One region of the Lelliottia sp. CFBP8978 genome, then DNA from elsewhere that is predicted to be linked to it. Evidence: predicted binding sites of a transcription regulator. Region 1 holds the regulator's gene; the other holds the start of a gene.
The links. Region 1 encodes PurR, which represses purine synthesis genes. Its sites were predicted from a motif close to CANGCAAACGTTTGCNTG; they were not measured.
Positions count from the first base shown of each region.

Region 1 (4,823 bases):
TGAGCTGGCATCAGCAATCACTGCCGCTTTCGGTAGCTTTGCAGATTTTAAAGCGAAGTTTACTGACGCCGCGATCAAGAACTTTGGTTCTGGCTGGACCTGGCTGGTGAAAGAGGCCGACGGCAAACTGGCTATCGTCTCTACCTCAAACGCGGGCACACCACTGACCACCAGCGCCACGCCGCTGATGACCGTCGATGTGTGGGAACATGCCTACTACATTGATTACCGTAACGCGCGCCCGAACTACCTTGAGCATTTCTGGGCGCTGGTTAACTGGCAATTTGTTGCGAAGAACTTCGCATCATAAGAGACACGCAGAAGGGGCTCCCCTTCTGCGTTTTTTCATGACTCTGTCGCGCTTACCGGTTCCGGCTGTTTACGGCCCGACACCAGCACCAGTAGCAGACCCAGCGCCGCAATGATCGCCCCCATCACCGGAACAAAGCTGTATCCCAGGCCGCCGGAGATCACCGCACCGCCCGCTGCCGCCCCCAGCGCATTACCCAGATTAAACGCCCCGATATTGACGGATGACGAAAGCCCCGGTGCTTCGTGGGCAACGCGCATCACACGCATCTGCAGCGGCGGAACAACCGCAAAAGTTGCCGCGCCCCACACCACCATAGCAATAGCCGCCCCAAACTCGTTGCGCGCCAACCAGGGAATCGCCACCATGATAACGATCAGCAGCGTTAAAAAGCCTTTCAGCGTACCGCTGACCGAACGATCCGCCAGCTTGCCGCCCAGATAGTTGCCAATGGAGAAACCTACGCCAATCAGCACCAGCATGGCCGTCACAAAGATCGGAGTGGCGTGCGTAATATCATGCAGAACCGGGGAAATATAGGTATAGAGCGTGAACATTGCGCCTGCGCCTAATACCGTCGTGAGCAGAGCCGACAGCACCTGCGGACGAACCAGCACCGACAACTCTTTACGGACATCAGGCCGCTCGCCCGCTTCTCCTTTTGGCAGCGAGAAGAACAATGCCACCATCGCAACGACACCTAACAGCGCCGTAGCGAGGAACGACATCCGCCAGCCAATGACCTCGCCCAGCCAGGTCGCCGCCGGAACACCGCCAATATTGGCAATGGTCAGCCCCATAAACATGGTGGCAACCGCGCTGGCCTGTTTGTGTTTTGGCACCACGCTTGCAGCCACCACCGAGCCGAGGCCAAAGAACGCGCCGTGGTTCAGGCTGGTCAGAATGCGTGACAGCAGCAGCGTGGTGTAATCAGGAGCCATCGCCGAGAGCACGTTGCCCAGCGTAAAAATCGCCATCAGGAAAATAAGGGCATTGCGGCGTGCGCGATGAGACAGCAGCAGCGTCATCAGAGGCGCACCAATCATCACGCCAATGGCGTAGGCGCTGATCAGCATACCCGCCGCCGGAATAGAGACGTCTACCCCTCTGGCAATAACCGGCAACAGCCCCATTGGGGAAAACTCGGTGGTGCCAATCCCAAAAGCGCCAATCGCCAGGGCCAGCAGAGGAAAATTGATTTTCATTGTTCAACTCCGGATGCCGTGTCATTACGCGACACAGAACTAAGAAGTCAAAAGCATGACATCAATCACAAAAAATGAGAAGTTAACAAATCAGCAAAAGATTTTTGCAATAAGGGTAACAATCAGAGAGGAGAACGAGGGAGAGTCTCTCCCCCGTTTAAATCAGTGCAGTGCAGCGGTCAGACCCGCAGCGACAATCAGAGCCAGAACAATAATAGTTGTCGTCAGCGAAAACTTAAGATCGGTACTCATCAATTTTTCTCCTTTTAATCTCCCCACGAATAGTGAGCTTGCTCATTTTTACACAGTTTACCCCAAAAATCTTCCTGGATTTAGGCTGATAACCGTTTTTGCTCTTCCCCTTTTCATCAAGATGAGACAAAATTCCACGCTAAATTTATAAGCGTACCGGCCACTGACCCCCTCCTGACGTTCTGAGTCGTTTTCCCGGCGTATCGCAATTTACATTGCGAGATAAGGGTGAGAGAAGGCAAACGTTTACCTTTAAGTATTTCAGGAGTTTAAGATATGGTCTGGAGTGACATGTAATGGCAACAATCAAAGATGTGGCGAAACGCGCAAACGTTTCCACTACAACCGTATCACATGTAATTAACAAAACCCGTTTCGTTGCGGAAGAAACGCGCAACGCGGTGTGGGCGGCGATCAAGGAACTGCACTACTCCCCCAGTGCCGTTGCGCGTAGCCTGAAAGTCAACCACACCAAATCTATCGGCCTGCTGGCCACCAGTAGCGAAGCGGCCTATTTTGCCGAGATCATCGAAGCGGTCGAGAAAAACTGTTTCCAGAAAGGCTATACCCTGATTCTGGGCAATGCCTGGAACAGCCAGGAAAAACAACGCGCGTATCTGTCGATGATGGCGCAGAAACGCGTCGACGGCCTGCTGGTGATGTGTTCTGAATACCCGGAGTCAGTACTTTCCATGCTGGAGGAGTACCGCCACATTCCGATGGTGGTGATGGACTGGGGTGATACCCGCGCTGATTTTACTGATTCCGTCAACGACAACGCCTTTGAAGGCGGCTACATGGCGGGCCGCTATCTGATTGAGCGCGGTCATCGTGAAATCGGCGTGATCCCGGGTCCGCTTGAGCGCAATACCGGCGCTGGGCGTCTTGCTGGTTTTATGAAAGCGATGGAAGAAGCGCTGATCACCGTGCCAGAAAACTGGATTGTACAGGGCGACTTCGAGCCGGAATCCGGCTATCGCGCGATGCAGCAGATCGTCTCCCAGTCGCACCGTCCAACCGCGGTCTTTATCGGTGGTGATATTATGGCGATGGGGGCTCTTTGCGCAGCCGATGAGCTCGGTTTGCGCGTGCCGCAGGACATTTCCGTGATCGGGTACGATAACGTGCGCAACGCCCGCTACTTCACCCCGGCGCTGACAACCATTCACCAGCCGAAAGACTCGCTGGGTGAAACAGCCTTTAATATGCTGATGGACCGCATCGTCAGCAAACGTGAAGAATCACAGTCGATTGAAGTACACCCGCGTCTGATCGAACGCCGTTCAGTTGCAGATGGTCCGTTCCGCGACTATCGCCGTTAATCTGAGGGGAGCCGGTTACTCCGGCTCCTTCAGCCACTCTTTGTTCAGCGTTTCACTGTCCCCCAGATAATCCAGCAGCCACGCCAGCGCAGGCGACATATCGTTTTGTTGCCAGGTCAGACAGCATGCCGCATCCGGGAAGGGATTTTCCAGCGTCAACGCCACCCACTCGCCGCGATCGATGCGAGGGCGAGCGAAGTGAACCGGCACCATCCCCACGCACAGCCCGGCGGAGAGACAAGTTGCCGAGGACTCCCAGTCTGGCGCAACCACGCGTCGCTGGTTATCCAGTAGCCAGGTAATGCGTTTAGGCAGCGAGCGGGAGGTATCCTCCAGCACCAGTGAAGGCCAGTTGCGCAACGTATCATCGCTCAGCGGGCCGTCCATTGCCGCCAGCGGATGATGGCGGGCGACAACGCAGGTCCAGCTCAATGAGCCCATATCCCGAAACGCATAGCGCCCACCCACCGGGATCGCCTGCGTCGCCCCGATCGCCATCTCTACCCTGCCATCCGACAGCGCATCCCACACGCCATTAAATACCTCCTGCGAGACGCGAAGTTCTACGTCCGAGAAATGGCGATAGAAGTCGACGATCATCTGCCGGGTGCGTTCGGGTTTAACGATATTATCAACCGCAATAGACAGATGCCCGCGCCAGCCATTGGCAATCTGCTGGCACTGTTCTCGCGTGATCATCATTTTTTTGATAACAGAGCGCCCTTCTTTCAAAAACCACGCGCCTGCTGGCGTTAGAACCACGTCGCGGTGACGACGCTCAAACAGCGGAACCGCCAGCCACTCTTCCAGCTGACGCACCGTATAGCTGATAGCAGAAGGAACGCGATGCAGCTCTTGCGCCGCACCGCTAAAGCTGCCATTGCGAGCGACCGCATCTACCACTTCCAGGGAATATTCAGACCACATTTTTTGCCTGCAAAATTTTTGAATGCAACCGCCAAATATTAGCGTTTCACAAGGCAGATTGCACTCCCTACACTTTGCGCCAGTGTGTACCTGCCTTCTTAGGAAAATATAACAATGCAACCCAACAAAGGATTTTTGGTCTGGCTCGGCGGCTTAAGCGTGCTGGGCTTTTTGGCCACCGATATGTATCTGCCCGCGTTCGCCGCGATGCAGGCCGATCTCCAGACGCCTGCTGCAGCCATCAGCGCCAGCCTGAGCGTGTTTCTGGCCGGCTTTGCCTTCGCCCAGCTGCTCTGGGGACCACTTTCTGACCGCTATGGCCGCAAGCCTGTGTTACTGATCGGCCTGGCTATTTTCGCGGCCGGTTGCCTCGGGATGCTGTGGGTGCGCGATGCCACCTGGCTGCTGGTCCTGCGTTTTGTTCAGGCCTTTGGCGTGTGTGCCGCCGCCGTCACCTGGCAGGCGCTGGTCACGGATTATTATCCGGCCTCACGGGTAAACCGTATTTTTGCCACCATTATGCCGCTGGTGGGTCTTTCTCCGGCGCTGGCACCGCTGCTCGGCAGCTGGATCCTGGTGCATTTTGACTGGCAGGCCATCTTTGCTACGTTGTTCATCATTACGCTGGCCTTAATGTTGCCGGCCTTGACGCTGAAACCTGCGCCGGCCAAAACCGCTGAGAATAATGAAAGCCGGGTAACCTTCCTGTCGCTTCTGCGTTCGCGCGCTTATCGCGGCAATGTGCTGATTTACGCCGCCTGTTCTGCCAGTTTTTTTGCCTGGCTCACCGGGTCGCCATTCATTCTG
Region 1 covers NZ_CM188253.1:1,925,060-1,929,882, reverse strand. Annotated here, with positions in the region: gene sodB (superoxide dismutase [Fe]) at 1-310, shown strand, start outside; gene SOM82_RS09050 (MFS transporter) at 346-1,515, opposite strand; gene cydH (cytochrome bd-I oxidase subunit CydH) at 1,678-1,767, opposite strand; gene purR (HTH-type transcriptional repressor PurR) at 2,064-3,089, shown strand; gene punR (DNA-binding transcriptional activator PunR) at 3,105-4,016, opposite strand; gene punC (purine nucleoside transporter PunC) at 4,131-4,823, shown strand, end outside.

Region 2 (4,823 bases), 900 kb from region 1:
TCAGCGATGTCGTTCTGGGACAACTGCCAGGAGTAGAGCGCCTGGACGGCACACTCACGGGCGCGGCGACGAGCAGCAGGTTTCACGGAATTCCCCTTACAAAAAAATCAGGCCTTAATGGCTTTCAATACGTTGATCATTTCAAGCGCGGTCAGTGCAGCTTCTGCACCTTTGTTACCGGCTTTGGTGCCAGCGCGTTCGATGGCTTGTTCAATACTTTCAGTAGTCAGTACGCCGAAAGCGACAGGAATTTCAGCATCCTGTGCCACGTGCGCCAGACCCGTGCTTGCACCACCCGCAACGTATTCGAAGTGAGCAGTGCCGCCACGAATAACCGTACCCAGCGCAATAACCGCGTCGTATTTACCGGTTTTCGCCAACGCGCCTGCTGCCAACGGCAGTTCGTAGGCACCTGGAACCCAAACAACGGTAATATTTTCATCTTTCACCTGGCCAATACGTTTCAAGGCGTCAATCGCACCGTCCAGCAGGCTGTCGTTGATGAAGTTGTTGAAACGCGCAATGGTGATGGCGACGCGAGCGTCCGGGGTAGCAACAGCAGCTTCAATAATGTTCATACTCTTCCTTTACGGGTTCATTTAGCCCCGCAGGGGGGCGGATTTTATCATAATACTTTGCGCACCGCTTCCAAATTTCAGAAGCAATTACGCGGGAGTCAAATGCAGGCACACATCCGGGCCAACCTGACGAATTTCACTAAATTTGAGTTGCGGCGCATCAGCCAGTTTTTCAAGGCCAGGCAGCACGAATAAGCCGCGCGCAGCGTCGCCTAACAGCTTAGGCGCCACGTAAACAATCAGTTCATCGACCAGACCTGCGCGCAATAACGCACCGGCTAACGTGGGGCCAGCTTCAACCCAGATACTGTTGACCTGCTGTTTACCGAGCAACATCATGAGCACGACTAAATCGAGATGCCCGTTGTGTTCCGGCACCATAATACTGCGCACACCGTCAGGCCAAATCTGGCTGTCTTCTTGCGTACGCGCAAACCAGGTCTCACCGGGTTGCTGAACAATACGATGGGAAGGGGTTACGCGATTCTGGCGGTCGAGGACAATTCGCACCGGCTGGCGCAGATTCTCTTCTGGATAAAGCGCCTGCGTATCGGCATCAAGTTCTTCCCAGCGCACGGTCATCGCCGGATCGTCGGCCAGCACCGTTTCACTACTGGTCAGAATAGCATGGCTTTGCGCGCGCAGACGTTGCACATCGCGCCTTGACTGCGGCGAAGTGATCCACTGGCTTTCTCCGTTTGCCATCGCCGTTCGGCCATCAAGTGAGGCCCCCAGCTTTAACTGGATATACGGAAACCCCGTACGCATACGCTTGAGAAAGCCTTTATTCAGCCGCTCGGCATCATTCATCATCAGACCGTGGCTGACATCAATGCCTTCCTGTTGCAGACGATACAGCCCGCGCCCCGCCACTTGTGGATTAGGATCCTGCATGGATGTAACTACGCGCGCGACCCCAGCGGCAATCAGCGCTTCGCAGCACGGCGGCGTTCGCCCATGATGGCTACAGGGTTCAAGCGTCACATACGCTGTTGCGCCGCGAGCCTTCTCCCCCGCCATGCGCAGCGCATGAACTTCGGCGTGCGGCTCGCCGGCGCGATAGTGAAAACCTTCGCCGACGATTTCGCCCTCTTTGACAATCACGCAGCCGACATTTGGGTTGGGATGGGTAGTAAATCGTCCCCGCTGCGCCAGCTTAAGCGCTCGCGCCATGTACATCTCATCCTGCATCAGCTTAGTCCTGTAGACGGGCGATCTCTTCGCCAAATTCTTTGATATCTTCGAAGCTGCGATACACAGAGGCGAAGCGAATATAAGCCACTTTATCGAGCTTCTTTAGCTGCTCCATTACCAGGTTACCGATCATTTTGCTGGGCACCTCGCGCTCACCGGTCCCCCGTAAGTGCGATTTGATATGGTTAAGCGCCATTTCGACGTCATCTGCGCTCACTGGCCGTTTTTCCAGTGCTTTTAGCATCCCTCTACGCAGTTTTTCTTCGTTGAACGGCTCGCGCACATCGTTACTTTTCACTACACGCGGCATCACCAGCTCTGCCACTTCGAAGGTGGTGAAACGTTCGTTGCACACCAGACACTGCCGACGACGGCGGACGGAAGAGCCTTCACCTACGAGACGAGAGTCGATTACTTTGGTATCCACGGCGGAACAGAATGGGCAATGCATACGGTGTCCTGACTATCTGGTTAACTGAACTCTATTTTACCCCGAACTGGGTCCACAACAAAGGAAGAGCGCTTTTGAGACAAAGGATCTATACCAGACGGCATCATACTGGCTACCATTAGGACAATCCGTTATTTCATGGAAATAAACGCAATGACAAGACGTTACCTAAGAATACTTGTGGTGGGAAGTCTCTTCACCCTTAGCGCCTGCGCACAGCAAAGCGAAGTCCGCCAGATGAAACAGAGCGTCAATACGCTGAATACGGCGATGGAGAAGCTAAACCAGGAGACCGTGAAAATCACCCAGCAGAATGCGCTGAATGCAAAATCGAGCAGCGGTGTTTATCTGCTACCAGGGGCTAACACGCCGGCACTGCTGAAAAGCCAGATCGGCACCCTGAAAATGTCACTGGTTAATATCGCCCAAAATGCAGACGGGACGGCGGCTACCCTGCGTATCAAAGGAGAATCGACCGATCCGCTGCCCGCTTTTAGCGGCACGGTTGAGTGGGGTCAGATTCAGGGTACAACCGACAGCTATCAGGAAGTGAACGTGAAGAATCAGCTGATCAACGCCCCGGCAAGCGTGCTTGCCCCCAGCGATGTCGATATCCCGCTTCAGTTGAGCGGCGTCACTCCAGACCAGTTAGGTTTCGTTCGCATCCACGACATCCAGCCTGCCGCGCAGTAATCTTTTCAGCGGAACGGAAATCCCGTTCCGCCCTTTCTTACATCTCGCAAATATTGGCAACATAAATCATTGCCGTTACAATCCCTGCCGTTTAAAGTACGCAAACGTGAACGCAATCGATTACGTGAATGAGAGATATGTGAAACAACACATATTTTTGTGAACAAGGATTCCTATAATAGGCTCCGCAGAAACACGAAATATTTAGAAACGCAATTCGCGCATTTTTCACATCCCGGAAGGGATTTTCAATCAGTGGCATGATTATGAAAAAAACATTACTTGCAGCCGGTGCAGTGTTAGCACTTTCTTCCTCTTTCGCTGTTAACGCAGCTGAAAATACTAAACCAGAATATGTCTCCGACTGGTGGCATCAGAGCGTTAACGTGGTGGGCAGCTACCACACACGTTTCGGACCACAGATCCGTAACGATACATACCTGGAGTACGAAGCTTTCGCCAAGAAAGACTGGTTTGACTTCTATGGCTACATGGATGCTCCGGTATTCTTCGGTGGTAACACCGATGCGAAAGGTATCTGGAACCACGGTTCTCCGCTGTTCATGGAAATCGAGCCACGCTTCTCTATCGACAAACTGACAGGCGCAGACCTGAGCTTTGGTCCATTCAAAGAGTGGTATTTCGCCAACAACTACATCTACGACATGGGCCGTAACGCGTCCGGTCGTCAGAGCACCTGGTACATGGGTCTGGGTACGGACATCGACACCGGTTTGCCGATGAGTCTGTCCATGAACGTGTATGCAAAATACCAGTGGCAGAACTACCAGGCTGAAAACGAAAACGAGTGGGATGGCTACCGCTTCAAAGTGAAGTATTTCGTCCCAATCACTCAGCTGTGGGGCGGTAACCTGAGCTATATCGGCTTTACCAACTTCGACTGGGGTTCAGACCTGGGCGATAAGAGCCAGTATGCAGAAAACGGCATCAAGCAACGCACCAATGACTCCATCGCTTCGAGCCACATTCTGGCGCTGAACTACGATCACTGGCATTACTCTGTCGTAGCCCGTTACTGGCATAACGGCGGTCAGTGGAATGACGATGCTGACCTGGTCTGGATGAAAGAGAACGTCCGTTCTACCGGCTGGGGTGGCTATCTGGTTGTCGGTTATAATTTCTAACCGAATCTACCCTGTTGAAAAGCCAGCGAAATGCTGGCTTTTTTATTTGTCATTTACAAATCAACGCCCGCGTGGGGTCCAGCAGCCAGGGACGTAAATAACCGACGGTGTTAGAAAACGGCAACACTTCTGCGGGCAACCGGATACCGATGTATTTATCAATATAAGCCCGACGCTCAACAATACGCTGCCAAAGTGCCGGATACTGTGCTTTCAGTTCATCTCGTAACGCCTCATCGGCCAGCGCCACGGTATCTTCAATACTGGCGCCCGCATAACCCGGGCGGGAAGGAATAATATCGATCTGCAAAATCATGCCGCTTTGCAATCTGGCGCTCGAATCGGGGCCGACTGGCGAGCAGAGCCACTCTTCATCTGCCACCAGGTGGCCTGGATTGAGGTGCCAGTGATAATCGGCTTTCGGCAGAACCTGTTCAATCAGCCCATACATCTCACCGCCGCGCATACCGATGCGTAAATTCTCAAGCCAGGTCACGACAGCGCGAAAATAGGGTTTCGCCACGACATCAAGATAATCCGCCACTTCTGGCGCCAGCTCCGACTCGTCAGCAACGACATAGGCCGCACGGCTGCTTAACCCCCCTTTATAGCTGGTCGTCAGAGAGAATTTGTCGCCACGCTGAATAACCTTATCGCCGGGATAGAGATTAGCGTGCGCAAAGCGATCGCCCGTCGCGGCGATCATGACCACATTATTCGGCTGCCCTTCTGCTGCCAGCAAAGCGGCAATCTGTTTTTCAG
Region 2 covers NZ_CM188253.1:1,020,341-1,025,163, reverse strand. Annotated here, with positions in the region: gene nusB (transcription antitermination factor NusB) at 1-86, opposite strand, end outside; gene ribH (6,7-dimethyl-8-ribityllumazine synthase) at 108-578, opposite strand; gene ribD (bifunctional diaminohydroxyphosphoribosylaminopyrimidine deaminase/5-amino-6-(5-phosphoribosylamino)uracil reductase RibD) at 666-1,769, opposite strand; gene nrdR (transcriptional regulator NrdR) at 1,774-2,223, opposite strand; gene SOM82_RS04730 (SadB/YajI family lipoprotein) at 2,377-2,916, shown strand; gene SOM82_RS04725 (nucleoside-specific channel-forming protein Tsx) at 3,183-4,061, shown strand; gene SOM82_RS04720 (M24 family metallopeptidase) at 4,111-4,823, opposite strand, start outside.
Region 2: SOM82_RS04725 (nucleoside-specific channel-forming protein Tsx) is a predicted target of PurR. The motif match lies at 3,026-3,043, and genes of this name have one in related genera.